2 regions of the Halomonas sp. E19 genome follow, and region 2 is predicted to be linked to the other one. Evidence: predicted binding sites of a transcription regulator. Region 2 holds the regulator's gene; the other holds the start of a gene.

Region 1 (14,848 bases), 2.5 Mb from region 2:
GTGATTGCGCCGATTCCGCTCAGGGCGCAGATGAACAGGAACTTGCTCCACTGCGCCACGCGAATGTCGTCGGGGATCTCGGCACTAACACCATCCGCTCGGTCGAAGGCCGCCTTGAGGCGGGCGGTTCGCTCGCTGTTGCGGTTGTCCCGTTCGCTGAAACGCACGAAAGGATCGACGCCGGCATGGACGATATGCCCGGGGGCTTCCTTCCAGGCCAGGATGCCGCACAGGCCATCCAGTACCACGGCTTCGCCCAGCACCTCTGCCAGGGTATCGGCAGCTTCCACGCCGTTCTCCAGCGGCAGCACCAGAGTGGTGTCACCGACTAGGGGCGGATCGCTTCGGCGGCTTCACGCAGCTGCCAGGTCTTGACCGCCATGATCACGCAGTCGACCGTGCCGACTGTCGCCGGGTCATCGGTTGTCTGCACGCGCTCTAGATGCAGGTCGCCCTTGATGCTGGTCAGCCTGAGCCCATTGCGGCGCATCGCCTCGAGATGAGCACCGCGGGCGATGAAGGTGACCTCTTCTCCGGCGGCGGCCAGGCGGGCGCCGAAGTAGCCGCCGACCCCGCCGCTGCCCATGATGGCGAATTTCATGCTGCCCCCTTATGGCTTGGCCCATGTCGCTGGGTGATCTTGTCTCTGGTCGCTGCTGTCTTTGAGGATAGTGGCTTGCCGGCGTGGTGCATCCCCTCCGCGCTGGGCGCACCTTTGTCTGACTTGAGCCAGGTCATGAAGGGGTTTCCTGCAACTGCCACACCTGAGAAAAGTGAGGCAGACTGTCGATGACCCTTGCCGATGCGACCTGACCCATGACCGCTTCCTCCCTCGTCACACTTCCGGCGCCGAGCCGGTTCAGGAAGGGCGCTGCCCTTGGCCCTGCGCCGCGTAGCCATTGATACCTACCGCGAGAACGTGGCCTACCTGCACCGCGAGTGCGACCTCTACCGCGCCGAGGGCTTCCAGGCGCTCTCCAAGGTCGAGGTGCGCGCCAACGGCAAGCGCATTCTTGCCAGCCTCAACGTGGTGGACGATGCCGCCATTGTCGGTCATGCCCAACTGGGTCTCTCTGAGGATGCGTTCGCCTCGCTGGGGGTCGAGGAGGGCACGCCGGTCAGCGTCTCGCAGGCGGAGCCGCCGCCCTCCATTCCCGCGTTGCATCGCAAGATCGCCGGCGAGCGGCTAAGTCGTGAGGACTATCGCGCCATCGTGCAGGACATCGCCGAGCTGCGCTACTCGAAGATCGAGCTGACTGCCTTCGTGGTAACCTGCGAGCTCGGCGAGCTCGACCGCGAGGAGATCTTCTATCTCAGCGATGCCATGTGTCGTGTCGGGCGACGGCTCGACTGGCGCGAGCATCCGGTGGTGGATAAGCACTGCATCGGCGGCATCCCCGGAAATCGAACCTCCATGCTGGTGGTGCCTATCGTTGCGGCGCACGGCCTGCTGTGCCCCAAGACCTCATCGCGGGCGATCACCTCGCCTTCGGGTACGGCCGACACCATGGAGGTGCTGGCCAAGGTGGAGATCCCTTTCGACGATCTCGAGGAGCTGGTGCGGCGGCATCGCGGCTGCCTCGCCTGGGGCGGCACCAGCGAACTCTCGCCGGCCGACGATGTGCTGATCGCGGTGGAGCGGCCGCTCTCCATCGATTCGCCCGGCCAGATGGTAGCCTCGATCCTTTCCAAGAAGCTGGCGGCAGGCTCCACGCACCTGCTGCTCGATATACCCGTGGGGCCGCATGCCAAGGTGCGCTCGATGCCCGAGGCCCGGCGCTTGCGCAAGCTGTTCGAGTTTGTGGCAGGGCGCCTGGGCCTGACCCTCGACGTGGTGATCACCGACGGCAGCCAGCCGGTCGGGCGGGGATCGGCCCGATGCTCGAGGCCCGCGACGTGATGCGCGTACTGAGCCTGCATCCCGAGGCACCGATGGACCTGCGCCAGAAGTCGCTGCGCCTGGCGGGGCGCATGCTGGAGTTCGACCCCGACATTCGCGGCGGCGATGGTTTCGGCATCGCCCGCGAGATTCTCGACTCGGGGCGTGCGCTGGAGAAGATGCAGGCCATCATCCGTGCCCAGGGTGAAAAACCCTTCGACCTCGATAACCTCGACCTGGCCCCCCATCGTTTCGATGTGCTGGCCCCTGAGGATGGCGTGGTGACTGCCATCGACAACCTGCGCATGGCGCGTATCGCACGGCTGGCAGGAGCCCCCAAAGCCAGAAATGCCGGGGTGGAGCTGTTTGCCCAGCTCGGCGACACGGTAGTGAAGGGACAGCCGTTGTATCGCGTTTATGCCGCCTTCCGCAGTGAGTGCGGTTTTGCGCTGCAAAGCAGCGAGCGCGACAGCGGTTACCGCATCGGATCGCAACACCAGCTTACGCGAATGAACCTGGAGTTTTGATGACAGCCGGACTGCTCTATTTTCCCGAGGAGGCCGCACCGGCCTGCCGATTGGCTGAGGCGGCGGGCCTTGCCGCGCATGGTGTCGTTCGCCATCGCTTTCCCGACGAGGAGCTGTGCCTGACTTTGCCGTTTGCCAAGGCGGGGGACTGGCCTCGGACTGTGGTGATCTATCGAAGTCTGGACCGCCCCAACGACAAGTTGGTCGAGCTGATGCTGCTGGCACGCCATGCGCGCGAGCAGGGCGTCGAACGGCTGGTGCTGGTGGCGCCCTATCTTGCCTACATGCGTCAGGACAAGGCGTTTCACCCCGGCGAGCTGGTGAGTCAGCGTCTGGTCGGCGGCTTCCTGGCCGAGCTGTTCGAAGCGCTGATCACCGTCGACCCTCACCTGCATCGCGTCGAACGGCTGGATCAGGCGGTGCCGCTGCGCCAGGCCGTAGCGCTCTCCGGCGCTCCGCAACTGGGCGAGATGGTGGCGCGCCGCGGTGGCAAGACGCTGCTGCTGGGGCCTGATGCAGAATCGGCGCAGTGGGTGAAGAGTGCCGCGCGCGTGGCGGGGCTGGAATATGGCGTGTGCAGCAAGCAGCGTCATGGTGATCATGAGGTCGAGATCCGCCTGCCGGCACTGCCCTTTGCTGGGCGTCGTGTCGTGCTGCTGGACGATGTCGCCAGCACCGGCCACACCCTGATCCAGGCGGCAAAAGCGCTGCTGGCCGCCGGGGTGGAGCGCGTGGATGTTGCCGTGACGCATGCGCTCTTTGCCGGCGATGCCTTCGACGCGCTTCGCCGGGCTGGCATCAAGGAGGTCTGGAGCACGGACGCCATCGCTCACCAGAGCAATGTCGTCTTCCTGGCGCCGCTGCTGGCCGGGGCGCTGGATCAAGTGCTGGCGGCGGGCTGACCGAGCCCAGGGTAGCTACTCGAGCCCAGGGTGCTGTCATGGCACGCCGCCTCTAGGCTGGCCGCGGCGTTGCCAGCCTGCGACAGGCAGGTGGTTCCATGGTTGGTTTAGCGCTGCCAGCGATCTCAGCGAGGGCCGTGCCGGGCAGGTCGGTGTGGAAGCCGATATCGAAGCCTTGCTTGGCAAGCTGTGGCTTCCAGTACTCTTCCGTGGCCATGGTTTCGGCTGCCTCGGCGCTGGGGGCGAGGAACAGGCCTCCGCCGAGATGAATGTCATGTCCACGGGGATGAATGGCGTACACATCGACGAGAAAGGGTTCCATGGCGCTCACTTTGGCTATTGGGACAGGCTCATCATACTGTGGGTGTGCTGCGTCGATGAGCCTTTGTCGATTCCCATTCATCAATGGGTATGTGGCTACGGCATGGGCTCGCGAAAGTGCTTGGCAGCCGGTCGACAAGGCATCGAAGCGGTCGGGCTAGCCAGCGGCCACGCAAAAGCGTAAAAAGCCAGCGAGATACCCCTTCGGTCGATACAGGAACCGTACCGCCATGACGCGACGTACTATCGCTATCTTCGGGCTGACCATGGGGCTGCTGGTGGGCTGCGGTGGCCGCACGCCCGAACCTTCGTCCCCAGCGCAACAGCCCGTGGCTCAAGCCGGTGAGCCGGCCCTTGCGCCCCGTCAGGGCGAGAGCCGCGCCGAAGACCGCTTCTGGGTCCCCCGTCACTTCCATTCCGTGCAGGATGAAGCTCATTACCACGTTAGCCGCCTGGCCGACCGAGATTTCGTCGACGTCTATGGGGGCGACGAGCACCCGCGGGTCTGGTACATCGCCGCCGAGCGCCTCGGACAGATCGGTGAGCCTGCCGTACCCTTGCTGTATGGATTGATCGACAGCCGCGATGACTACGAGCTGATGCTGGTGCTCTACGCGCTGCAGCTCGCCACCCAGGATCCTGCGTTGATGGCCCAGACGGCGGGCGACTACGTGCGCCTGGCAAGCGTGCTTGACCCCCAGGCCAATGCGCAGAATCGCCAGATTGCGCTGGCCTGGTGGGAGCGTCACGGCTGGCGCTGGCAGTGAGGAGCCGGTCCTGGCCTGGCTGCGCAGAAGCGGGCACTTTTGCTAAGGTCTCTGCAGGATTCGACAGTCGAAAGGAAGCGGAGCGCAAAGATGGACTCATTCATGCAAGCAGCCCTGGACGAAGCACGCCAGGGCCTCGCGGAAGGCGGCGTGCCCATCGGCTCGGTGCTGGTACACCAGGGCCGCATCCTGGGGCGTGGACACAACCGTCGGGTCCAGGCGGGCAGCACCGTCCTGCATGGCGAGATGGACGCCCTGGAAAATGCAGGGCGCCTGCCGGCGGCGATCTACCGTGAATGCACGCTCTACACCACCCTTTCGCCCTGCGCCATGTGCAGCGGCGCCATCCTGCTCTACGGCATACCGCGCGTGGTGGTGGGGAAAACCAGACCTTCCTCGGAGAAGAAGCGCTGCTCGCCTCGCGGGGCGTGGCCGTGGAGGTGCTACAGCTGCCTGACTGTGTCGAACTTATGACACGCTTCATCGAGGCCTCGCCAGAGCTGTGGAACGAAGATATCGGCCACTAGCCTGGGCGTACGCGTGTCGGCAGCGGTTGTCATGAAACTGTCATCTTGGCCCGTTACCGTGCGCGCAGTGCCACCAGAACGTCACGCTTCCGTCATCCAGTACGTGTAACCTGAAAACGGGCCGCCCATGTCCAAGACCGAGAGATCCGACGGCCAATCGAGCCGTGCCGCCTTATCCCGAGAACCGGTACGCGAGGTGCCTGCCTGGCTACGTAGCATCTATGCCGGGCTCTGCCTCTACCTGTTCCTGGCGGCCCTGAACGTGCTGGGTGCCGGCCTTGGCACATTTGGCCGTGCCAGCGATTTTTTGGCCCAGCTCTTCGCCTATGGCGAGAACCCCTTCATCGCCCTGCTGGCCGGCGTGCTGGTCACCATGATCGTGCAGAGCTCGTCCTTCACCTCGGCGCTGATCGTGACATTGGTCGCCAGCGGCGAGATGACCCTGGGCACCGCCGTGTTCGCCATCATGGGAGCCAACATCGGCACCGCGGTCACGGGAGTGATCGTGGCATTGGCGAACATGCGGATCCGGCGCAACTTCCGGCGCTCGTTTACCGCGGCGCTGATGCACGACTTCTTCAATATCCTCACCGTACTGATCGTGTTCCCGCTGGAATTCATCAGCGGCCTGTTTCACGAGGCCGGGCGGGGCATGTTCACCCGCCTGGCGGGCTGGCTGGCCGAGCTGATCGGCCTGGAGGAGGTGGCGCGTCCGAATAGCCCCGTCAAGGTGATCACGGCGCCGGTGGTGGACGCGGCCAATGCGATCGGCAGCGCCCTGACACCCACGGCGGCCTCCCAGGGGCTGCTGGTGGCCGCCCTGGGACTGCTGCTGATGTTCATTGCCCTGGGCTTCATGGTGCAGAACCTGCGGGGTGCCCTGCTGCGCCACATGGATGGCCTGTTCCGCACCTATTTCTTCCGCAGCGACCTGCGCGCCTACGGGGTGGGGTTGGTTTCCACCGTGCTGGTGCAGTCCAGCACCATCACCAGCAGCCTGATGGTGCCGCTGGCCGGGGCCGGCGTGGTGCGTCTGCGGCGGGTGCTGCCGTTCATGATGGGGGCCAACTTGGGCACCACCGTGACCAGCGTGCTGGCGGCTACCGCCAACCCGGTGGCAGCGGCGATGACGGTGGCGCTGTTTCATGTCATCTTCAACGTGACCGGCACGCTGGTCTGGTATCCGCTGCGCTATGTGCCGCTCAAGGTGGCAACCTGGTACGGCAAGCTCGCCGCCCGCCAGACGCGCTATGCCTTCATCTTCCTGATCGGCGTGTTCCTGGTGATACCGCTGCTCGGGATCGGTACCGTCGAACTGTTTACCAGCCTGCGCTGAGCGCGGCTTTCAGGAGCTTTCTCCATGTTTCGTCAGCTTTACAGCGCCCTGACTTCGGAAAATACCATCAACATGGCTTTCGAGGATCTGACCCAGATGCTCGGGCACGGCGCCTGGATGTTCGACCGCGCCAACGAAGTGCTGCACAGCACGGTGGCAGCCGACGAGGTGCGCCAGCCGCTCTATGAGCGGGACCGGGCGATCAACGAACTGGAACGCTCCATACGACGCAAGGTGCTGCGCCACCTGACGGTGAATCCGGGGCACGACGTGGCCATTTGCCTGGCTCTCATGAGCGTGGCTAAAGACGCCGAGCGCATCGGTGATTACTGCAAGAACGTGTTCGAGGTCGGGCACTTCTACAGCGAAGGCTTCCATGTGCCCAAGTACCAGGATCCGCTGAACGCCATGGCGGCGCAGATGACCGGCATGTTCGGCATGGTGATCAAGGCCACGAGCGACTCTGACGAGCGCCAGGCGCGCCAGGCGTTGACCAAGGCGGTAGAGATCCGTGCCCACTGCGACAGGCTCATCCAGGAGCTCTTCCGTGACGAGGCCAAGATCGAGTTTCACGAGGCCGTGGCTTACTCGTTGCTGGCACGCCACTACAAGCGTGTGGCCGCCCACCTGGCCAACATCGCTACCGCGGTGCTGGGCAAGTTGGAAGACCTCGACTTCTATTCCGACGACGAAGAACTCTGACCCTCCTGCCGCTCGCCGCTCTGGCGAGCGGCTCCTTGCGCTGCGGGAAGCGAAGCCAGAGCTCTCCCAGGTAGCAGCAGCTTCCAGCAAATCCTTACTATTTACACCCGGCAAAGCTCGGCGCAGCTGCGCCAGGTCGTTGGCAGGCGCGTTCAGCGGCAAGGCAGGCAGTCGGGCAGGCTCTCGCGCAGCGAGCGGGGAGTGATGCCGAGATCAGCCAGGGTGCCCAGGCTTGGGTCGACGACATTGTGCTGGCGCATCAGCGCCAGCTGGTCGCGGGTCAGGGGCGGGCTGGGCAACCAGCTGCCGAGCAAGGCGGCCAGCTGCCACAAGTGAAACGGGATCGGCACCATGCGCGGGTCACGCTCCAGGTGGGCGGCGATCAGACCGAGAATGTCGCGGTAGCGCAGCACGTCGGCGCCGCCGAGTTCGAACAGGCGACGCTGGGTCGTGGTGGCGTTGAGCAGCCGATGGCAGGCGCGTGCCACGTCCCGCACATGTACCGGCTGCAGCAGCGTTTCCCCCTTGCCAAACAACGGCAGCACCCGGTGCCGGGTCAGTCTTTCCAGGGTGAAGAGAAAGCGGTCGTGAGGGCCGAACATCACGCTCGGCCGCAGGATCACGGCTTTGGGGAAGGCCTCGATGACGGCGACTTCGCCGCGCCCGCGCGCACGAATATAGGGCGAGCGGGAGGCCGGGTCGGCGCCGATGCCCGAGAGCTGGATCAGGGTGGTGATACCTTGGCGATGCGCCAGGCGTGCCAGCTGGGCTGCCGCTTCCACGTGCAGGTGCTCGAAGCGCAGTTGGCGGCTCTCGGTATAGAGGCTCACCGCGTTAACTACTCCCGCTGCCCCATGCAGGGCCTGGCGGGTGTCCGATTCACTGCAAATGTCGGCTTCGACCAGGCTCAGCGGATCGTCTGGCTCGGCCCAGTTCGGCCAGGTGGGGCGGCGTGCCACAATGCGCACCGCACAGCCAGCCTCCACGAGCTCGAGCACGATCTGGCTCCCGAGAAACCCGGTGCCGCCAAAAACTGTGACAGGGCCAGAGGCCATGGTTCCCTTTCCCTCCGCTGTTCGATAAGCACGGTATCAGGGTCGGGTGGAGGTGTCATGAGGCAGTGGCAGGGTGCCGTTCTCTTTCACTGCGCGAATCGCGAAGCTGCTTTCCACACTGCTCACCATGCCCAGCTTCTTGAGCTGGCGCAGCCAGTGCTCGTAGCCGTGCAGGTCGGTGGCCAGGACATGCAACTGATAATCGCACTCCCCTGACATGGCATGGCAGTCGATCACTTCTGCCATGGCCTGCATGGCCGCTTCAAAGGCTTCCGTTCCGTCATGCTGGCAATGGTCGAGCCGAACCCGCACGTAGGCAGTGATCGCAAGCCCCAGTCGTTCCCGGTCCAGCTCGGCGCGATAGCGGGTGATCAGGCTCGCCTGCTCAAGCCGGCGTATGCGGCGGGCGCAGGGGGACGGGGAGAGATTCACCCGCTCGGCCAGTTCTGCCGTGGTAAGGCGGGCATCCTGTTGCAGGGCTTCCAGCAGCAGGTGATCGATACGATCGAGCTTGAGGTTGCGCATGGGTGCCTCGTCAATGTGGCAATCGGTGACTTCCTGACGGATGACGCTAACCATCAAGCCAAGTTTGGCGAATCCCTGCCGTACCTGCCAGTGGCTGCCACGCCTCGATGCATCCATGCCAGCTGGCAGCCATGGAACACCGAGGTTGGCAGGCTGCGTTGAAACGGGAGTGCGCAAAAGATTGCAATGCTGCATACACTTTTAACCTAAGAGATACCCCGAGCACTTGACATCGGAGCGCTTCATGGGAGGCGTCGCGAAGGATATTCTTTCCTGGCAGGAGCTGCGGTCGCAGTGGCAGGCCTTTCCTGGCATTGTGCGGCATGGCGGTCGTGTGCTGGTGCTGGCGCTGTTGCTGGGCCTTGGCATGCTGATCGTGTATGCCACGGGCGGCACGCGTTTCGCCTATCCCTACCTGATGCTGATTCCCGTGCTGCTGGCCGGGGTCTGGTATCTTCTCTTTGGTGCCTTGGCGACGGCCCTGGTCGCCGGTCTGCTAATGGCCGCCATGCCCCTCACGGTGGCAACCGGCGAGGCACAAACTACTCTCAACTGGCTGGTACGCCTGGGGCTGTATCTGCTTATCGGCGGTTTTGCCGGAGCGCTCTTCTCCCAGCTGCGCAAGATTCACCTCGCCAGTGAGCATGCCGCACGCACCGACCTCAGTACCCGCCTTCCCAACGAAGTGGCGCTGGAAGACGACCTGAGCCGCCACCTGAACGAACCCCCCATCCCGTCGTCGGGTGACATCGGCCTGATTCTGGTGCGAGTGGATGACATGAACGACATCCTCGAGGCCCTGGGCGCCGATGCCTCGAGGGCGCTCATCTTGGCCCTGCATGCGCGCTTCGCCGGCCTGGCGCCGGCGCTAGTCGGCTGCTATCGGGTGAGCAGGGCAGAGCTGATGCTGCTCTTTCGGTGCGAGGATGTCGCCGACCTCGAGCGGCGGGCAAGCCAGGTGATCGAGCTTGGCGAAGAGAACCTGGAAGTGCTGGGCGTGCCCTGCGCGTGCAGCTCATCGCCGGCAGCAGCCTGCAGCAGGGCGATGGCGACACACCCGAAAGCCTGATCCGCGAGGCGCGCACCGCGCTGCTGGCTGCGTCGGAAAAGCATCGCCCTTATTGCCACTACCAGCCGGCCTTGGCCAGACGTAACGTGCAGAACATCAAGCTGATCGCAAGGGTGCGCGAGGGCCTGCAGCATGGGGAATTCGAACTGCACTACCAGCCCAAGCTGCGCCTCAGCGACGGCTCGGTATGCGGTTGTGAGGGGCTCATTCGCTGGCGTGACCGGCATGGTTCGCTGCTTGCCCCGGGCATGTTCATGCCCAAGGTCGAGACCACAACCCTGATTGCCCCGGTAACACGCTTCGTGGTGAGCGAAGCCTGCCGGTTCATCACGCGTTTCGAAAAGCGTGTCAGCGTGAACTTTTCCGTACGCAACCTGATGGACGAGCGGCTCCTAGTCGAGGTGGGGCGTTTGATCGAACAAGCCGGTATTGCGCCCTCGCTGCTGGAAATCGAGATCACCGAGAGTGCCTTCATGCATGATCTTGTCTCCGCCAGCAAGGCGCTTGAGCGGCTGCGCGGGTTGGGTGTGCAGGTTAGCATCGATGATTTTGGCACTGGCTTCGCCTCCTTCGAATACCTACGCCACCTGCCCATTACCGGGCTCAAGGTGGATCGCGCCTTCATTCGCGGCATGGAGCAAGATCCCAGAGCGCAGAAACTCGTTGCCTGCCTGATCGACGTAGGGCATGCCCTGGGCCTGGAAGTGACGGCAGAAGGGGTCGAGACCGACCGCCAGCATGGCATCCTGCGCGGGCTGCAATGCGACCAGGCGCAGGGCTACCTTTATACTCGGGCGCTGCCGGCGGTGGAGCTGCTCGCCTGGCATCGCCACCATGCCCAGCTTGAGGCAAGCCGTGACGCCTGGTGGGCAGATCCCTGTATCGACAGCCTGCTGCCGCCTCGCTGACCTCTCTTGAAACACACTCCTTCTATCGTGCGCTTCGTCTCTTGCGCTTTCTCCCTTGCGTACTTGCGCATGATGCGTGGGCCGCTGGCCTGCAACCGTGGCCTGTCAACAACGGGGGAATGGTAACTGATAAAAATGAGAATGATTGCTTTTATTGATGATAACGGCAGCGAACGTGTCGCCATCTGGGTCCTTCTCTTGTCGACTCCTACGGTGGGCTTCACATCGAAACCATACAGGACTAAAATGGTCCCAAATGGAGCGCGGGCGTTTGCCCTTGCACCGTGACCATCAGGAGTCAGGCATGCTCAAGCTTTCCAGGCTGACCGACTATGCCGCCGTGATTCTGGCGCAGATCGCCCGGCATCCCGACCAGCCCCATGCGGCGGCGGAGCTGGCCGAGACCGTACAGCTACCGCACCCTACGGTCAGCAAGACGCTCAAGATGTTGGTCAAGGCCGGGCTGCTGGAATCACGACGAGGCGCCCAGGGTGGCTACTCCCTGGCGCGCCCCGCGTCGAGGATCACAGCTATCGACATTATCACCGCCATTGAGGGGCCGGTAGCGATGACCGAATGCAGCCATGCCGAAGGTGACTGCGACCTGCTCGCCACCTGCGGCGTCTCCGACAACTGGCAGCGTGTGTCGCTAGCCGTACGCACCCTGCTCGACAGCGTGACCCTGGCCCACCTGGCCGATGCCACGCCGATCAAGCTGCCGGTGCAGCTGCCCATACAGAGCGTGAGCCTGGCCGCCGATACGGCCTAGCCATAACACCGCATTTATTACCCGAGGCGAGTGCGCTCGCCGACCCAACCGCCCGGGAGGGAGAGACCATGGCAAGTGAGGAAATGGAACAGCTGGTTCGCCGCGAATACAAAGAAGGATTCGTGACGGATATCGAGAGCGACACGCTGCCGCCCGGCCTCGACGAGGACACTATCGCCTTCATCTCGAAGAAGAAGGGCGAGCCTGAGTGGATGCTCGAGTGGCGCCTCAAGGCCTACCATCAGTGGCTGAAGATGACGCCGCCCTCCTGGGCGCATCTGGACTATCCGCCCATCGACTACCAGGCGATCTCCTATTTCAGCGCGCCGAAGCGCCCGGAAGACCGCCCGCAGAGCCTCGACGAGGTCGACCCCAAGCTGCTGGAAACCTATGAAAAGCTGGGTATTCCGCTGCACGAGCGGGCGGCCCTGGCCGGGGTGGCGGTGGATGCGGTGTTCGACTCCGTGTCGGTGACCACCACCTTCAAGGAAAAGCTCTACGAGGCGGGGGTGATCTTCTGCTCGATCTCCGAGGCGATCCGCGACTACCCGGAGCTGATCAAGCAGTACCTGGGTACCGTGGTGCCGGTGGCCGACAACTACTTTGCTGCGCTCAACTCTGCGGTGTTCACCGACGGCTCCTTCGTTTTCGTGCCCAAGGGCGTGACCTGCCCGATGGAGCTCTCCACCTATTTCCGTATCAACGCCGCCAACACCGGCCAGTTCGAGCGCACCCTGATCATCTGCGAGGAGGGCGCCCAGGTCTCGTACCTGGAAGGCTGCACCGCGCCAATGCGCGACGAGAACCAGCTTCACGCTGCAGTGGTCGAGCTGGTGGCGCTGGATGACGCCTACATCAAGTACTCCACGGTGCAGAACTGGTACCCCGGTGACGAGGACGGCAAGGGCGGCATCTACAACTTCGTCACCAAGCGCGGCGACTGCCGCGGCGACCGTTCGCGCATCAGCTGGACCCAGGTCGAGACCGGCTCCGCCATCACCTGGAAATATCCCTCTTGCGTGCTGCGCGGCCGCGATAGCATCGGCGAGTTCTACTCCGTAGCGGTGACCAATGGCCGCCAGCAGGCCGATACCGGCACCAAGATGATTCACATTGGCGAGGGGTCGCGCTCCTACATCGTCTCCAAGGGCATCTCCGCCGGGCGCAGCAACCAGTCCTACCGTGGGCTGGTCAAGATCGGCCCGCGAGCCAAGGGGCGCGCAACTTCACCCAGTGCGACTCGCTGCTGATCGGTGACCAGTGCGGCGCGCATACCTTCCCTTACCAGGAGATCGGCAACAGCACCGCCACCATCGAGCACGAGGCGACCACCTCGAAGATCGGCGAGGATCAGCTGTTCTACTGCCAGAGCCGCGGCATTTCCGAGGAAGACGCGGTGAGCATGATCGTCAACGGCTTCTGCAAGGACGTGTTCCAGGAGCTGCCGATGGAGTTTGCCGTCGAAGCCGAGGCGCTCCTCAACGTGACCCTGGAAGGCGCCGTCGGTTAACGCTGTTTTCAAGTGGCCGGTGAGATGAGCGCCGGGGACAAGGCGAAGCGAGGGGCTTTTGGCCACCGCGCCCTTGCGAGCCTTGGCGCCGGAGTCGCTCATCCAGATTAAGCGCGTGGCATGTCCATGCGGCTTAATAACGAATCCATTTGTGCAAGTCGCCGCGGCGGCTCGCCAGAATCGAAAAGGTACTCAACGATGCTCGAAGTCAAGGATCTGCACGTCAAGGTGGAAGGCAAGGAAATCCTCAAGGGTCTCAGCCTGACCATCAACGCCGGGGAAGTGCACGCCATCATGGGCCCCAATGGGGCCGGCAAGTCGACTCTGTCGGCGGTGATCGCAGGCAAGGAGGGCTATGAGGTCACCTCTGGCTCGGTCACCTTCGAGGGGCGCGATGTGCTGGAGATGGAGATCGAGGAGCGCGCCCAGGCGGGTCTGCTGCTGGGCTTCCAGTACCCGGTGGAGATCCCCGGCGTAAAGAACATCTACCTGCTCAAGGCGGCGCTCAACGCCCAGCGTGAAGCTCGCGGGGAAGGCGAAATTCCCGCGCCGGAGTTCCTCAAGCTGGTCAAGGAGAAGCTGGCGCAGATGAAGATGGATGCCAGCTTTCTGCAGCGCGCCGTCAACGAGGGCTTCTCCGGCGGCGAGAAGAAGCGCAACGAGATCCTGCAGATGCTGGTGCTGCAGCCCCGGCTGGCCATGCTCGACGAGATCGACTCCGGACTCGACATCGACGCCCTCAAGGTGGTGGCCGACGGGGTCAACAGCCTGCGTGATACCAGCCGCGCCATCCTGTTGGTGACCCACTACCAGCGCCTGCTCGACTACATCGTGCCCGACTACGTGCATGTGCTGGTCGATGGCCGCATTGCCAAGAGCGGTGATGCCGAGCTGGCCAAGGAGCTGGAGTCCCGCGGCTATGACTGGGTCGTGGAGGAGTCTGCTGCATGAGCGATGTCCAGAGTGAAGTGACCTCCTTCCTGGCGTGCCTCGAGGCGCGCAGCGCCCAGCGCCGCGAAACCCAGGGGCTGAGCCAACCTGGATCGCCGCGCGGCGCCAGGCCGGCGCGGCCCGCTTCGAGGCGCTCGGTTTTCCCACCCGCCGCGACGAGGCGTGGAAGTACACCGATGTGCGCGCTATCGCCCGGGGCGATTTCGCGCTGAGCGACAGCGCCGAGTTCTCGCAGGCCTCGGCGGCGGCGCTGACGCTGCCCATCGAGGCGCACCGGCTGACCTTTATCGACGGCGTGTTCTCGGCCGCGCTCTCCGACCTGGGCGAGCTGCCCGGCGGGGTGGCAGTGCTGCCGCTGTCGCAGGCGCTGGCCGAAAACCATGAAGCCGTGGGCGGCCCTCTGGGTCGGCTCACCGGCGTCGACTTCTCGCCATTTTCGGCGCTCAATACCGCCTTCATGGAGGAGGGCGCCGTGGTGCGCTTGGCGCCGGGCAGCGTAGTGGAGAAACCGATCCTGCTGCAGTTCCTGTCCCGGGCCAACGCCGCACCGGTGATGAGTCATCCGCGCATCCTGGTCGAAGCCGGTGCGCGCAGCCAAGCCACGCTGATCGAGCATCATGTCGGCGAGAGCGAAGCGGCCAACTTCACCAATCTGGTGGCCGAGCTGATGCTCGACCGTGGGGCGATGCTGACCCACTACAAGCTGCAGGAGGCGCCGCTGAGCGACCTGCACGTGGCCAGCATCCATGTGGAGCAGGGGCGCGACAGCCGCTACACCTCGTTCAACCTGAACCTGGGCGGCGGGCTGGTGCGCAACGACCTGATCAGCGAGCTCAACGGTGAGGGGCCGAGGCCAACTTTTACGGACTGTTCTACGGCCAGGGTCGCCAGCACATCGACAACCATACGGTTGCCAACCACAACGCCCCGCGTACCTATTCCAACGAGAACTACAAGGGTATTCTCGACGACCGCGCCCGCGGCGTGTTCAACGGCAAGGTGGTGGTCAAGCGCGACAGTCAGAAAATCGAGGGCTTCCAGAGCAACGCCAACCTGCTGCTTTCCGACCGCGCCGAGATTGACGCCAAGCCGGAGCTCGA
Region 2 (14,848 bases):
GCACCGGCGCTGCCCTCCGGACGCAGCCTGCAGGCGCGCTTCCTGACCCAGCTGCCGTTCTCGCTGACCGCCGCCCAGCGCCGCGTGCTCGACGAGATCGGGGCGGACCTGGCCCGCGAGGTGCCCATGCTGCGGCTGGTGCAGGGCGACGTTGGCTCGGGCAAGACGGTGGTGGCGGCGATGGCCGCGCTATCGGCCCTCGCCGGCGACTGCCAGGCGGCGATGATGGCCCCCACCGAGATCCTCGCCGAACAGCACTACCAGACGTTCAAGGCCTGGTTCGCGCCGCTGGGCATCGAGGTGGCGTGGCTGGCCGGCAAGCTCAAGGGCAAGGCGCGGCTCGATGCCAAGGCCGCCATCCTCGACGGCCGCGCGCGCATGGTGGTAGGCACCCATGCGCTGTTCCAGGGCGACGTGCATTTCCAGCGCCTGGGCCTGGCGATCATCGACGAGCAGCACCGCTTCGGCGTGCACCAGCGCCTGGCGCTGCGCGAGAAAGGCGAAGCGGGCGGGCTCACGCCGCACCAGCTGGTGATGACCGCCACGCCGATCCCGCGCACCCTGGCCATGAGCGCCTACGCCGACCTCGACGTCTCGGTCATCGACGAGCTGCCGCCCGGACGCACGCCGGTGAAAACGGTGGTGGTGCCCGACGAGCGTCGCCCCGAGGTGGTGGCGCGCATCCGCCACGCCTGCGCCGAGGGGCGCCAGGCCTACTGGGTGTGTACCCTGATCGAGGAGTCGGACGCGCTGCAGTGCCAGGCCGCCGAGGCGACCCGCGACGAGCTCACCGAGGCGCTGCCGGAGCTGGCCATCGGCCTGGTCCACGGGCGCATGAAGCCGACCGAGAAGGCGGCGGTGATGGACGCCTTCAAGCACGGCGAGCTCGACCTGCTGGTGGCCACCACGGTGATCGAGGTCGGCGTCGACGTGCCCAACGCCAGCCTGATGATCATCGAGAACCCTGAGCGGCTGGGGCTCTCCCAGCTGCACCAGCTGCGCGGCCGGGTCGGGCGCGGCGCCACCGAGAGCTTCTGCGTGCTGCTTTACCACGGGCCGCTGTCGGCCCACTCGCGGGAGCGCCTGGCGGTGATGCGCGACTCCACCGACGGCTTTCGCATCGCCGAGAAGGACCTCGAGCTGCGCGGGCCGGGCGAGGTGCTCGGCACCCGCCAGACGGGCCTGGCGCAGATGAAGATCGCCGACCTGGAGCGCGACGCCGACCTGCTGGAACGCATCCCACCGCTAGCCGAAGCGCTGCTGGCCAGCCACCCGCAGGCCAGCGCACCGCTGATCCGCCGCTGGCTGGGTGAGGAGGCGGGGCGCTACGGTCAGGTGTAGCCCGCCCGGCTAGCCGGTGGCCGCCAGCGCAGCGGGCCCGTCGCCGCGCTGGCGCCGCACGCTGAGGCGCTGCGCGGCCTCGGTCAGCGGCGCCAGCTGGCGCACGATCAGCAGCAGCGGCATGTGCAGCGGGTGGTAGCCGTCGTCCGCCGCATCGCTGGCAAAGGCCTGGGTCGCCTGTTCCAGCGCCGCCATCAGCGCCTCGCGCTGCTCGGCCAGCCCGTCGCTCATCTCGCGCCGGGCCAGACCTGCCGCCAGCTGCTGCAGGTACGCCACGATGCCACGTGCCACCGGCAGCAGCCGGGTATCGTCGGCCTCCTCGCCCAGCCGCTGGCGGTGCGCCCCCAGCGCCGAGAGATAGCCCAGCAGGGTGTGCGACAGCACCAGGAAGCGGAAGCCATCATCGGCCACGTGACGACGGTAGGGCTCGGGTTCCTGCAGCACGTTGGCCAGCAGACTCGACAGCGCGGCATCGGCGTTATGCGCGTTGCGCCGCGCCAGGCGGTAGGCGAGGTCGTCCTGCTTGCCGCTCTCATACTGGCGCAGAATCTCGTCGAGGTAATGGCAGCTGGCTTCCAGCGTGGCGGCCGCCTGGCGATGCAGCCGCCGCCCCTGCCAGTCGGGCAGGATGAAGAACACCGCCACCCCCGCGATCAGCGCGCCGATCAGGGTATCGAACAGCCGCGGCCAGATCAGATCGAAGCCATGCCCGACCTGGTTGAAGCTGCTCAGCGCCATCAGGGTGATGGCGGCGGTGGCCAGCACGTAGTGCTTCTCGCGGCTGGCAAAGAAGGTCACCCCGGCCATCACGGCGATCAGCGTCTGGGTCAGCATGCCGGGGAACAGGCTGATCAGCGCCCAGCCTGCCACCAGGCCGAGCACGGTACCGAGGATGCGCTGGGTCAGAAAGCGGCGCGTGGCGGCGAAGTTGGGGCGGCAGACGAACAGCGTGGTCAGCAGAATCCAGAAGCCCTGGCTCGGCTGGATCAGCTGCAGCAGCGCGTAGCCCGCCAGCAGCGCCAGCGGCAGGCGTACCGCGTGGCGGAAGGTGGGCGAGCCCACCGTCAGGTTGAGGCGGATGCGCTCCCAGGCCTCCTTGAGGGTCACCGGCGAACGATTGAACAGGCTGGGATCGCCCAACCCGTCGTCGACGTCGGGATTGTGGGCCTGGGCCAGCTGCTGTTCCAAGGTGGCGAGATTGTCGGCCAGGCCGCCCAGCGGCGGCATCAGCTCGCGCCAGGCCGGGTTGCGCATGGCCTTGAGGTGAGCGATGGAGGCACGCAGATCGGCCAGCGCCTGTTCGCTCTGGGCATGCTCGAAAGGTCGATTGAGCAGCAGTGCCTTGCCCAGCCGCCGGCAGGCCTGGCCCTGCTGGTCGAGCAGGCGCTGGCAGCGGAACAGCACATCGTGGTGGAAGAAAGCCTCGGTCAGCTGCGCATAGGGGTAGTGCGACGAGCTGGCCCGCTCGTGGATATCCTGGGCGATGAAGTACACGCGCAGGTAGCGATTGAGCTGGCGATTGCCGCGCTGGCCCTCGAGGCGGCGGAAGATCATCTCCTTGGCCTGGTTCATGGCCTCCACCACGCGGCCGTTCTGTCGCGCCAGCGCCAGCCGGCGCGCCTCCAGGTTGAGCCCGCGCAGCGGTTCGAACAGCGCCGACTTGAGGATCAGGTAGCGGCCCAGTTCGCGATAGAGCAGGGCCATGCTCTGCTTGACCGGCTGGCGCGAGAATAGCGCGCACCACACCACCGAGATCACCCCGTACCAGGCGGCGCCCGACAGCAGCAGCAGGGTCTGGGCCCAGCTGTCGTGCGCGCCGCCGCCCTGCTGCTCGATGTTGATCATGGTATAGATCGCCAGGATCAGCGTGCCGGAGGCGATGGTGGCGTAGCGCTGCCCTACCGCCCCCAGCATCACCAGCACGAACGTCGACAGCCCCAGCATCAGCGCGAACAGCCAGGGCCAGGGGAACAGCCAGCGCACCGCAAACGACGCCACGGCAAAACAGACCAGGGTGACCGCCAGCGCCTGCAGGCGGCCCTGCCAGCTGTCGTCGGTCTCCGACAGGGCGCTGGCGATGATGCCGAGGAATAGCGGCAGCACCAGGGCGAAGTCGGCCAGCGACCAGCTCAGCAACAGCGCACCGCTGAAGGCGAGGAAGACCCGCAGGCTGTAGGCGAACTTGTCCAGCGTCCACAGGCGCCGCAGCGAAAGCGAGAGTGAAGGAGGCATAGGAGGTCAGGGTCGTCGGCGCTCGGCCTCTTGTCGCAGGCGGTCGCGCTCTTCGGCGAGGTCGGCGCGCTGCTGAGAGTCCGCCAGACCCGGGAGGTTGTCGTCGAGGCCCACCAGCACCGCATCGAAGGCGGCAGCCAGCAGCTGCAGCCCGGCGCGGGTGTCGCTTTGCAGCGCCGCCGCGGTATGCGCCAGCGCCTCGCTGCCCAGCGCCAGGCCGTCGCAGCAGCCGCGGGCGATCTGCAGCGGCACGCGGCAGGCCGCCAGCAGCGCCTGCTGGCGCGCCTCGTCTCGCTGCCGCGCCTGCCCAGGCGTGCGGTGGGGCAGCCGCTGCGCCGCCAGGTAGGCCTCGAAGCCGGCGATATCGTCGTCGGCCAGGTGCGCAAGCCGCTGGCGCAGCGCATTGCCACGTGCGATCAGGGCGCTGCGCCCGGGTGCCTCTGCCGTTTCCTCGCCGAGCCGCAGCCCCTTGAGCACCAGCGCCAGCCCGATCCCGGCACTCACCGCTGCCGCCGCGCCGCAGCCCGGCATGGAGCGCGCCTCGATGGCGTGGCAGAAGTCCTCGAGCGAGGCTTGCCACACGCTGTCATGGGACGACATGGTCGATTCCGGCTGGGATGCCATGGCAGGAATCCGCCCGGAAGGCGGGCAGGGCGCGGTGAGCAGACGCACGGCACGCCATCAGAGGTGCTTGAGCAGCTTTTGCAGCTTGTTGAGATCACCCGAGTCACCGACCAGGCGCACCTTGCCGGCCATCATACCGTCAAGGAAGGCCCGCTGGGTCGGCTTGCGCAGCACCGCCAAGGCGGTGGCTTCATCCTCGAAGCGCAGCTCCAGGTCGAGGTCGACCGGCAGCCCCGCGCCGCTGCGGATGCCGTGCGGCGACATGCGGTAGTGGCGGGCGACCGACAGGTCTTCGGTGGCGATGCCCCAGTCGAGGCGTCGCAGCTCGGCCAGCTGCTGGCGAAATTGCGGCTTGCGGCGCGAGGCGCGCTTGAGCAGCAGGCCCAGCAGCCAGAGCATTAGTCGCAGCTTCATGATGGGATCGACTCACAGGCAGGCGGGCGACGGCCTGCCGGGGCAGGCCGCAGGGTGACGGCACGCGGGCGGGCATCAGCCCTTGCCGACGGCATCCTTGAGCCCCTTGCCCGGCTTGAAGGCCACGGTCTTGCTGGCGGGAATGGCCAGCGGCTGGCCGGTCTGCGGGTTCTTGCCGGTGCGAGCGGCACGCTCGCGCACGGTGAAGGTACCGAAGCCGATCAGCGAGACGTCCTGGCCCTGGGCCACGCTGCCGGTGATCTCGTCGAGAATGACGTTCAGCACCTGGCTGGCCTTGTCCTTTGAAAGTTCCGCCCGTTCTGCGATGGCCGCTGCAAGTTCTGGCTTGCGCATAAAAGCCCTCCTGGTATTGGCTGGTTGCCGGCATGGATGCCGTGGTGTTGTTATCAGCGCGTCGAATGGATCGCAAACCGCCCACCGCTTTGCCGGAGAGCTCGTTCCCTTGCGTGTGGTGATCCGCGTGTGAAGATCGCCCCTGCTCCTGGAAAGCGTCAAGCGAGGTGTTCGTCAGTTTGCCCGCGGGAAAGCCCCGCGGCGCCGACGAGACTAGCCTAGCAACGGCGGCACGGCTCGCGCCAGCTCAACTTTCCGCCGCACGCTGGCGCCTGTCAACGCAAAACCGATCAAACGCTCGTCCTGGGTTTCGGCGAAGGCGGCCAGGTCGGCTCCTCCCCTTCGATGCGCCAGCGCGCCGGTGCCTCGGCGGGCGGATAGGCCACCACCGGCAGCAGCGGGGTTTTCACTACCACCGGCCAGGCGGCGTAGTGCACGGCGGTGGGCGTACCGGCCAGGGTACGGGCCAGCGCCTTGGCGCTAGCCTGCAGCGGTGGCACGTACATGGCGTTGACCCCTGCCACGCAGGCCGCATCGCCAAGGGCAAAGATGCCGGGCGACGAGGTGGCCAGGTAGTGGTCGACCACAATGCCGGCCGGCAAGGTCGCCAGCCCCGCCGCTGCCGCCAGCTCGGTGCGCGGCCGTAGCCCGGTGGCCACCAGCACCAGGTCCGCCTCAAGCCCAGTGCCGTCGTCGAGCCGCAGGACGACATCGGCGCCAACGCTCTCCAATGCCTCAAGGCCACGTCCCAGGCGCAGGGCCATGCCCGCCGCAGCGAAGGCGCTCCCCAGGGCACGCCCCAGCGGCTCGGGCAGCAGCCGCGGCAGCGGCGTGCGCTCTGGCGCCACCAGGCTCACCGCATGCCCACCGACGAGCAGGTCATTGGCGAATTCGCAGCCCACCAGGCCGGCGCCGATGATGGCGACCCGGGCCGGCCGCCCCAGCGCCTCCAGGGCGGCATGGAAGCGCCGATAGTCATCGAGGTCGTTGATGGTGTGCACGCGAGCAGCGACGGCAGCGGGCACGGCGAACGGCACCGCGGGCGCGGCTCCGGTGGCCAGCACCAGCGTGCCATAGGGCAGCCGCTCGGCGCCAAGCTGCAGGATGCGGGCCTGGGGGTCGATGGCCTCGACGCGGGTGTGGGTGCGCACCACCGCCCCCAGCTGGTCGGCCAGCGCCAGGGCCGAGCGCACGGCCAGCCGCGACGGCGGCAGGCGCTTGGCGAAGCCGGTGGAGAGCAGCGGCTTGGCGTACTCGTCGCCGCTGTCGGCGGTGATCAGGGTCAGCGCACGCTCGGGGTCGAGGGCGCGCAGCTGGCGCGCCAGGCCGATGGCGGCCATGCCGGAGCCGATGAGGATCAGAGGTGCGGTCATGGGACTCCCTGCCGGTTGCCGGGACCGCGACATGCGGCCCTGCACGAGGAATCGTGGCAAGGCCGCATGTTACACTATGCGCCCCCAGTCGACCCGGAGAGAGCCGGTGGCCGGACCCCCACGGCGCAGCAAGGCCATGCACACCGTTACCCCATCTGGCGGCCGCTGGCGGCGAGCCGGCCTGCCATGAGCCCGGGCTGGTGGCAGTGGGTAGCCTCGCGCGATTCGCTCACCGCCCGCCTGATCGCGGCCGGCGCCGAGCGTCGCTTTCGCGTGCGCCTGCTCGACCAGCGCCTCGACCGGCCGCGGCCCGACGAAGCCCAGGCCCTCGGCCTGCCCTGCGACCGCCTGGCATGGCGCCGCGAGGTCGCCCTGTGCCTCGACGAGCGCCCCTGGGTGGTGGCGCGCTCGGTGGCCTCCCTGGCGCTGCTGCGCGGCCAGCGCCTCGACCGGCTGGGCGAGCGCTCGCTGGGCAGCTGGCTGTTCCGCCAGCCGGACCTCGAGCGCAGCCCCATCGAGATCACCCGCGCCAGCGCCCCTTCCATGCGCTGGACGGCCCCTGGGGCCGGCGTTCGGTGTTCCGCCACGGCCGCTTTGCAGTGCTGGTGCAGGAGTTCTTCCTCGACGCGATGGCGGAGGAACTCGGCCTTCCCGCACGCTAGGATAAACGTCATTGCATAAGGAGGACTCGATGGATCGCTCGTTGCTCCACCCCAGCGGCCTGGCCCGCTTGCCCGACTTCCTGCAGCTGATGCGGCTGGATCGCCCCATCGGTACCTGGCTGCTGATGTGGCCGACACTATGGGCGCTGTGGGTGGCCGCCGAAGGCCTGCCCGAGCGCCACCTGCTGCTGATCTTCGTCGCCGGGGTCTACCTGATGCGTGCGGCCGGCTGCGTGGTGAACGACTACGCCGACCGCCACTTCGACGGCCACGTCAAGCGCACGCGAAACCGCCCCTGGCCACCGGGCGCATCAGCGAGCGCGAGGCCAAGCTGCTGTTCGCCGCCCTGGTCGCCGCCGCCTTCGTGCTGGTGCTGTTCACCAACCTGTTCACCGTGCTGCTGTCGCTGGTGGGCGTGGCCCTGGCCTTCATCTATCCCTTCATGAAGCGCTACACCCACCTGCCGCAGTTGTTCCTGGGTGCCGCCTTCTCATGGGCGATTCCCATGGCCTTCGGCGCCGTGCTCGGCCAGGTGCCCTTCGAAGCGTGGCTGCTGTTCGCCGCCAACGTGGCCTGGACGGTGGCCTACGATACCCAATACGCCATGGTCGACCGCGACGACGACCTGAAGATCGGCATCAAGTCCACTGCGGTGCTGTTCGGCCGCGCCGACCGGGCCATGATCGGCCTGCTGCAGCTGGTGACGCTGGGCCTGCTGGGCTGGGCCGGGGTGCGCCTGGGGCTTGGCCTGTTCTACTGGCTGGGCCTGGCAGGCATGGCGGCTACCTTCGTGCACCAGCAGTTCCTGATCAGGACGCGCGAGCGCGAGCGCTGCTTCCAGGCCTTTCTCAACAACCACTGGTCGGGGCTCTTGCTGTTCGCCGGGATCGCGCTGAGCCTGTGGCCCGAACTGGGCTGAGCGCTGGCGGCCATGTCATCCTACTGTCATGATAACGTGGTGATATCGTCATCGAACGTCACGCAACATGAGGCAACGGGATGACTGCCAAGACCGTTTTGATCGTCGATGACGAGGCGCCGATCCGAGAGATGATCGCCGTCGCGCTGGAGATGGCAGACTACCGCGTGCTGGAAGCGGCCAACGCCCAGAGCGCCCACGCCATGATCATCGACCATCAGCCTGACCTGCTGCTGCTCGACTGGATGATGCCCGGCACCAGCGGCATCGAGCTGGCGCGCCGGCTCAAGCGCGAGGAAGCCACCCGCGAGCTGCCGATCATCCTGCTGACCGCCAAGAGCGAAGAGGACAACAAGATCCTCGGCCTGGAAGCCGGCGCCGACGACTACATCACCAAGCCGTTCTCGCCCCGCGAGCTGGTGGCCCGGCTCAAGGCGGTGCTGCGGCGCACCACGCCGCGCGGCGTCGAGGAGCCGGTGGAGGTCGACGGCCTGCAGCTCGACCCCGTCAGCCATCGCGTCAGCGCCCATGGCCAGGCGCTGGAGATGGGCCCCACCGAGTACCGTCTGCTGCAGTTCTTCATGACCCACCAGGAGCGCGCCTACACCCGCAGCCAGCTGCTCGACCAGGTGTGGGGCGGTAACGTCTACGTCGAGGAGCGCACCGTGGACGTACACATCCGCCGCCTGCGCAAGGCCCTGGGCGACGCCCACCAGCACCTGATCCAGACTGTGCGGGGCACCGGCTACCGCTTCTCCAACAAGGGCTGACGTGCGCCCCTGGAGCCGGGAGGTCTGGCGCATCGGCCTGCTGGGAGCCGCCGGCAGCCTGGTCGGCTGGCTGTTCTCGGCGCCGGGGTTGGGGCTCGCGGTGGGCCTGGCCGCCTGCCTGGCCTACCACCTGCGCCAGCTGCACGCCCTGCGCAACTGGCTGATCCGCCGCCCCCACGACGAACCGCCCGCCGCCGCCGGCCTGTGGGGCGACCTGTTCGATCGCCTCTACCGCTACCAGAAGGGTCAGCGCCACACCCAGGGCCGCCTGCAGGCGACCCTCAAGCGCATCCAGGAATCCTCCGAGGCGATGCGCGACAGCGTGGTGATGCTCGACCCCCACGGCGACCTTGAGTGGTGGAACAGCGCCGCCGAGGCGATGCTGGGGCTGGAGCCCGCCCACGACCGCGGCCAGCACATCACCAACCTGATCCGCGACCCGCGCTTCGTGGCCTACTTCAACGCCCGGGCCTACCGGGAGCCGCTGACGCTGACCTCGCCGGTGGACGAGCGTCGGGTGCTGCAGTTCCAGATCACCCTGTACGGCGACGACGAGCGCCTGGTGATGGCGCGCGACATCACCCGCCTGCACCGCCTCGAGGAGATGCGCCGCGACTTCGTCGCCAACGTCTCCCACGAGCTGCGGACGCCGCTGACCGTACTGGCCGGCTACCTGGAAACCTACGCCGACACCGCCGAGCTGCTGCCGCCGCGCCTGGCCAAGGGGCTTGGCCGCATGCAGGAGCAGACCGCGCGCATGCAGAACCTGGTCAACGACCTGCTGCTGCTGTCGCGGCTGGAGATCGACCAGGGCGGCGAGGATCACCTGGCGCTGGCGATGCCCGAGCTGCTGGCGCGCATCCAGCGCGACGGCGAAGCGCTGTCGGCCGGGCGCCAGCGGATCACGCTCTCGATCAGCGAGCCGCGGGGCCTGCTCGGCAGCGAGCAGGAGATCCACAGCGCGCTGTCCAACCTGCTGTTCAACGCGGTGCGCTATACCGGCGAAGGCTGCCGCATCGAGCTGCGCTGGCGCCCGCACCCCCAGGGGCCTGCCTCGAGGTCGAGGACAACGGCGAAGGCATCGACCCGATCCACCTGCCGCGACTCACCGAGCGCTTCTACCGGGTCGACAAGGGCCGCAGCAACGCCACCGGCGGCACCGGCCTGGGGCTGGCCATCGTCAAGCACGTGCTGCTGCGCCACGACGCCAGCCTCGAGATCGAGTCGCACCCCGGCCAGGGCGCCCTGTTCCGCTGCGTGTTTCCCGCCGCACGGCTGGTCGCCGTTACCGCCGGCTCTGCTGCGTCGACCACGCCCAGCCCCGCCGCCACGCCCTCCCGGCCCGACTGAGCGCCGCCGCTCAGCGCCTCGCTCGGCAGGCCGCGGTAGTGGCTTTCCCACATTAGCACCGCGCCGGCCACCGCGCCCGGCAGCAGGAAGAGGTTGGCCAGCGGCAGCCAGGTAATCAGGGTAACCCAGCCGCCGAAGGTAAGGGTCTGCCAGGAGCGCGCCGCCAGCCGCCGGCGCATGTCGGCAAAGCTCACCTTGTTGTTGTCCATCGGGTAGTCGAGGTAGGTGATGGCCATGATCCAGGCCGAGAACAGCGCCCACAGCAAGGGGGCGAGGACATTGAGGCCCGGTACCCAGCTGAGCGCGAACAGCGCCAGCATGCGCGGCAGGATGTAGCCCAGCTTGACCAGCTCGCGGCCCAGCGCGTCCACCGCGGTACGCGCCAGGCCACGGTCGTCCAGCGGCGGGCGGCCGGTGGCCTCGACCTCCACCTTGGCGGCCAGAAAGCCGTAGAAGGGCGCGGCGATCAGGTGGGTCACCAGCGAGAAGGTGAAGAACACGATCAGCACCAGGCTGACCACGAACAGCGGCCAGAGCAGCCATTCGAGCCAGACCAGCCAAGCCGGCACCAGCGCCAGCCAGGCCGCCAGCCAGTCGCCGAAGCGGGTGACCACGTAGTAGAGCATGGCCGCGTAGACGCTCAGGTTGATGGCAATCGGCGCGTAGACGTAGCGGCGCAGGCCGCGGCGGTAGACCAGCTTCACGCCGCGCAGCAGGGCGGTCTGTGCTTGCATCGGCTCTCCCTTGGGCGGCTTACTTGCGGGCCAGGGCGCCGGCGTCGAGCTGGCCCGGGTCCATATGGCGAATGTCGAGCCCCTTCACCAGGTAGATGACATATTCGGCCAGGTTGTCGGCGTGGTCGCCGACCCGCTCCAGCGCGCGCAGTACCCACATCACGCTGAGCACCGGGCCGATGGCGCGGCTGTCCTCCATCATGAAAGTCATCAGCGAGCGCATGGCGCTGCTGTACTCATCGTCGACCGACTCGTCCTCGCGCACCACCTGCAGCGCCAGCTCGGTATCGAAGCGGGCGAAGGCGGTCAGCGCATCGCGCAGCATGCGCCGCACGTGCTCGCTGATGTGGCGCACCTCGACCAGGCCGCGTACGCTGCCGCCGCCTTCGGTCAGGCTCAGGGCGTTGCGTGCAATCTTGCTGGCCTCGTCGCCGATCCGCTCCAGGTCGGCGGTGGCGCGGATCACCGCCAGCACCAGGCGCAGGTCGGAGGCCGCCGGCTGGCGGCGGGCCAGCACCCGGGTGCACTCGTCGTCGATCTTGAGCTGCATGGCGTTGACCTCGCGGTCGCGGTCGCGGACCTTCTCCGCCAGGCGGCTGTCGCCTTCGAGCAGCGCCTGCACCGCCTCCTGCACCTGCTGCTCGACCAGGCCCCCCATGGTCATCAATTGGGTCTTGAGCGCCTCCAGCTCCTGGTTGAACTGGCGCGAGATATGCTGGCTATGGGTGTCGCTGGTGATATCCATGGGTTCCTCCTCGGGCCGCCGTAGCGGCCGCGTCGAGGCCATGCGGCCGGTGATGTAGTTCTCGGTGCTCTTCAGGCTCGGGTTGGTGAACAGCGTGTCGGTGGGGGCGTACTCCACCAGCTCGCCGTGCTGCAGGAAGGCGGTGTAGTCCGACACCCGCGCCGCCTGCTGCATGTTGTGCGTGACCAGCACCAGGGTGAGCTGCGACTTCAGCCGCCGGATCAGCTCCTCGACCTTCAGCGTCGAGATCGGGTCCAGCGCCGAGGCGGGCTCGTCGAGCAGCAGCACCTCGGGGCGTACCGCCAGCGAACGGGCGATCACCAGACGCTGCTGCTGGCCGCCCGAGAGCGACCAGGCCGAGGCGCGCAGGCGATCCTTCACCTCGTCCCACAGCGCGGCGGCGTTGAGCGCCCACTCGACGGTATCGTCCATCTGCCGCTTGCGCATGCCGCCCAGCAGGCGCAGCCCGAAGGCCACGTTCTCGTAGATCGACATGGGGAAGGGGTTGGGCACCTGGAACACCATGCCGACCCGCCGCCTCAGCTCGTCCACCGCCACCTCCGGCGCGTGGATGTCCTGGCCCTCGAGCAGGATCCGCCCGGCGTGGCTGACCTCGTCGTTGAGGTCATGCAGGCGGTTGAGCGCACGCAGCAGGGTCGACTTGCCGCACCCCGACGGGCCGATGAAGGCCGTGACGCGGTGGCGGGGAACGCGCAGGGTGAGCCCCTTGAGCGCCGGCTTGCCGCCGTAGGCCAGCGTCAGCCCTTCGATCTGCAGGCAGCTGGCCTCGGCCGGGAAGTCGATGATCGACCCCGTGGCGAAAGGCAGCGGCCCAGGCGGTTTGGTCATGCACGACTCCTCGAGTCAGCGGCGCGGCTGCACACCGTGACGCACCCTGAAATGATGCCGCAACAATATGGCAGTCAGGTTAAGCACCAGGATCACCAGCACCAGCAGCAGCGCCGTGGCATAGACCACCGGCATGGCGGCCTGCACGTCGTCGCCGTGGAAGGCCGTGTCGTAGATGTGGTAGCCCAGGTGCATGAACTTGCGCTCAAGATGGAGGAAAGGAAAGTCGCCGTCCACCGGCACCTGAGGCGCCAGCTTGGCCACGCCGACCAGCATCAGCGGAGCCACTTCCCCGGCGGCCCGCGCCACGGCCAGGATCACCCCGGTCAGCATGGCCGGCACCGTCATCGGCAGCACCACCCGGGTCAGGGTCTCCAGCCGCGTGGCGCCCAGCGCCAGGGCACCCTCGCGCTGGTGCGACGGGATGCGCGCCAGCCCCTCCTCGGTGGCCACCACCACCACCGGCAGGGTCAGCAGCGCCAGGGTCAGCGAGGCCCACAGCAGCCCGCCGGTGCCGAAGGTGGGCGACGGCAGGGTGTCGCTGAAGAACCACTCGTCCAGCGTGCCGCCGATGCCGTAGACGAACACCCCCAGCCCGAACACGCCGTAGACGATCGACGGCACCCCCGCCAGGTTGCGCACCGCGATGCGCACCAGGTGGGTCAGGCGGCCCTGGTGGGCGACCTCGTTGAGATAGATGGCCGCCAGCACGCCGAAGGGCGTCACCAGCAGCGACATCAGCATCACCATCAGCACCGTGCCGAAGATTGCCGGCCACACCCCGCCGGCGGTGTTGGCCGCCCGCGGCCCCTCGGAGAGAAAGCGCCACACCCCTCGCGCCCAGGCCGCCAGCTTGGCCGCCCCGCTCATGGCGTTGGGCCGGGTGGCCGCCAGCACCTCGTCCAGCGGCTGGTGCAGGCGGCGCCCGTCGACGCTCTCCAGCACCGCCACGTCGCCGCGCATCGCCTCCTGCAGCCGCTGAAGGCGCGCATCGAGCTCGGCCAGCGCCTGCTGCGCCTGGCGATCGCCGGGGTTTCGCTCCAGGTGGGCAACGAGCGGCCGCAGCGCCTCCCGGCGCAGGCGCTCGCGTTCATCTCGCAGCGCCTGCAGCGCGGCCAGGCGCCGTTCGAGCGCGGGCCAGGCCGCCTCCTGCCCATAGCGCTCACCGCCGGCCAGCTCGATCGCCAGCAGCCGGCCGATGAAGTCGCCGTAGCGCTGGCGCTCTAGCACGACCAGCGCCTCGGGGCGCTCGGTGCGGGCGATCTCGTGCAGCGCCACCCAGCGCCACACATGGCCGTCCAGGTCGCGGTTGGCGGTGAAGTAGAGCCGCTCGCGACCTTCGCCGAGGGGCAGCGGCAGTTCGCGGATCTCGCGCCCAGCCAGGCGCTCGCCGTCATGCAGCGCCACCAGCTCCACCGGGGCCGGCCAGAACAGCGCCAGCCCGCGCACGGCGATCAGCGTGAGCAGACCGCCCAGCAGCAGCAGCGACAGGGCCACGCTGGCGGCACAGAGCCAGGCCCAGGGCCCCTCCGAACGCGGCAGGCGACCCTTCACGGTGCGCTGCCCAGCCAGCGATAGCGGCGCCTCAGCCGCGTCCGCACGATTTCGGCCAGGGTGTTGACCAGGAAGGTGAACAGGAAAAGCAGCAGCGCCGCCAGGATCAGCAGCAGGTAGGGCTGGCTGCCAGGAATCGCCTCGGGCAGCTCCACGGCGATGCCGGCCGCCATGGTACGCATGCCTTCCAGCGGGCTCAGGCTCATCAGCGCGGTATTGCCGCTGGCCATCAGCACGATCATGGTCTCACCCACGGCGCGCCCGGTGCCGATCATCACGGCGGCGAACACGCCGGGTGCCGCGGCCGGCAGCACCACCCGGCACAGGGTCTGCCAGCGGGTCGCGCCCAGCGCCTGGGCGCCCTCGCCCAGGCTCGCCGGCACCCCGGACAGCGCCTCCTCGCTCAGCGCATAGACGCTGGGCATGACGGCAAAGCCCATGGCCAGGCCGACGATCATGGCATTGCGAGTGGCGTAGTCCAGGCCGAAGCGGCTGTCGAGCCAGGCGCGCAGATCGCCGCCGAAGAGGCTCGCCTCCAGCCACGGGGAGAGCGCCAGAGTGGCGAAGGCCACCGCTGCCAGCCACGGCAGCAGCCACAGCCCGGCCCAGGCCAGCGGTGCGCGCTGGCGCAGCCGCGCTGTCAGCCGGCGCCACACCCCGGCCACCAGCAGCACGGTCAACGGCAGGGTCAGCAGCAGCGCCAGCGCCCCGGCCAGGTGGCGTTCGATCCAGGGCGCAAGCACCAGCCCCGCGACGAAACCGATCACCACCCCGGGCAGCGCCTCCATCAGCTCCAGGGTCGGCTTCAGGTGGCTGCGCAGGCGCTGCGACATGTACAGCGACGAATGCACGGCTGCCCCCAGCGCCAGGGGAATGGCGAAGACCAGCGCCCAGAAGGCGGCCTTGAGCGTGCCCCAAGCCAGCGGC

Evidence for each region. Region 2 encodes PhoB, which activates phosphate uptake and scavenging genes when phosphate is short. Its sites were predicted from a motif close to TGTCATANNNNTGTCANA; they were not measured.
Region 1: ACUDAL_RS03860 (Na/Pi symporter) is a predicted target of PhoB. The motif match lies at 4,951-4,968, and genes of this name have one in related genera.

The regions. Positions count from the first base shown of each region.
Region 1 is NZ_JBNFWU010000001.1:712,646-727,493, forward strand. It holds partial or broken gene ACUDAL_RS03825 (2-dehydropantoate 2-reductase) at 1-601, opposite strand, end outside; gene ACUDAL_RS03830 (thymidine phosphorylase) at 878-1,900, shown strand; gene ACUDAL_RS03835 (hypothetical protein) at 1,879-2,406, shown strand; gene ACUDAL_RS03840 (ribose-phosphate diphosphokinase) at 2,406-3,308, shown strand; gene ACUDAL_RS03845 (hypothetical protein) at 3,463-3,813, shown strand; gene ACUDAL_RS03850 (hypothetical protein) at 3,860-4,396, shown strand; gene ACUDAL_RS03855 (nucleoside deaminase) at 4,499-4,870, shown strand; gene ACUDAL_RS03860 (Na/Pi symporter) at 5,051-6,259, shown strand; gene ACUDAL_RS03865 (phosphate signaling complex PhoU family protein) at 6,284-6,961, shown strand; gene ACUDAL_RS03870 (complex I NDUFA9 subunit family protein) at 7,114-8,016, opposite strand; gene ACUDAL_RS03875 (Lrp/AsnC family transcriptional regulator) at 8,053-8,595, opposite strand; gene ACUDAL_RS03880 (hypothetical protein) at 8,786-9,610, shown strand; gene ACUDAL_RS03885 (putative bifunctional diguanylate cyclase/phosphodiesterase) at 9,550-10,518, shown strand; gene ACUDAL_RS03890 (SUF system Fe-S cluster assembly regulator) at 10,823-11,287, shown strand; partial or broken gene sufB (Fe-S cluster assembly protein SufB) at 11,356-12,797, shown strand; gene sufC (Fe-S cluster assembly ATPase SufC) at 12,996-13,748, shown strand; partial or broken gene sufD (Fe-S cluster assembly protein SufD) at 13,745-14,848, shown strand, end outside.
Region 2 is NZ_JBNFWU010000001.1:3,190,554-3,205,401, reverse strand. It holds partial or broken gene recG (ATP-dependent DNA helicase RecG) at 1-1,341, shown strand, start outside; gene yccS (YccS family putative transporter) at 1,351-3,573, opposite strand; gene ACUDAL_RS16725 (cyclodeaminase/cyclohydrolase family protein) at 3,580-4,197, opposite strand; gene ACUDAL_RS16720 (hypothetical protein) at 4,255-4,611, opposite strand; gene ACUDAL_RS16715 (HU family DNA-binding protein) at 4,687-4,965, opposite strand; partial or broken gene ACUDAL_RS16710 (NAD(P)/FAD-dependent oxidoreductase) at 5,179-6,338, opposite strand; gene ACUDAL_RS16705 (chorismate--pyruvate lyase family protein) at 6,525-7,019, shown strand; partial or broken gene ubiA (4-hydroxybenzoate octaprenyltransferase) at 7,030-7,919, shown strand; gene phoB (phosphate regulon transcriptional regulator PhoB) at 8,000-8,689, shown strand; partial or broken gene phoR (phosphate regulon sensor histidine kinase PhoR) at 8,691-10,039, shown strand; partial or broken gene cysZ (sulfate transporter CysZ) at 10,066-10,773, opposite strand; gene phoU (phosphate signaling complex protein PhoU) at 10,793-11,518, opposite strand; partial or broken gene pstB (phosphate ABC transporter ATP-binding protein PstB) at 11,558-12,367, opposite strand; gene pstA (phosphate ABC transporter permease PstA) at 12,383-13,921, opposite strand; gene ACUDAL_RS16665 (ABC transporter permease subunit) at 13,918-14,848, opposite strand, start outside.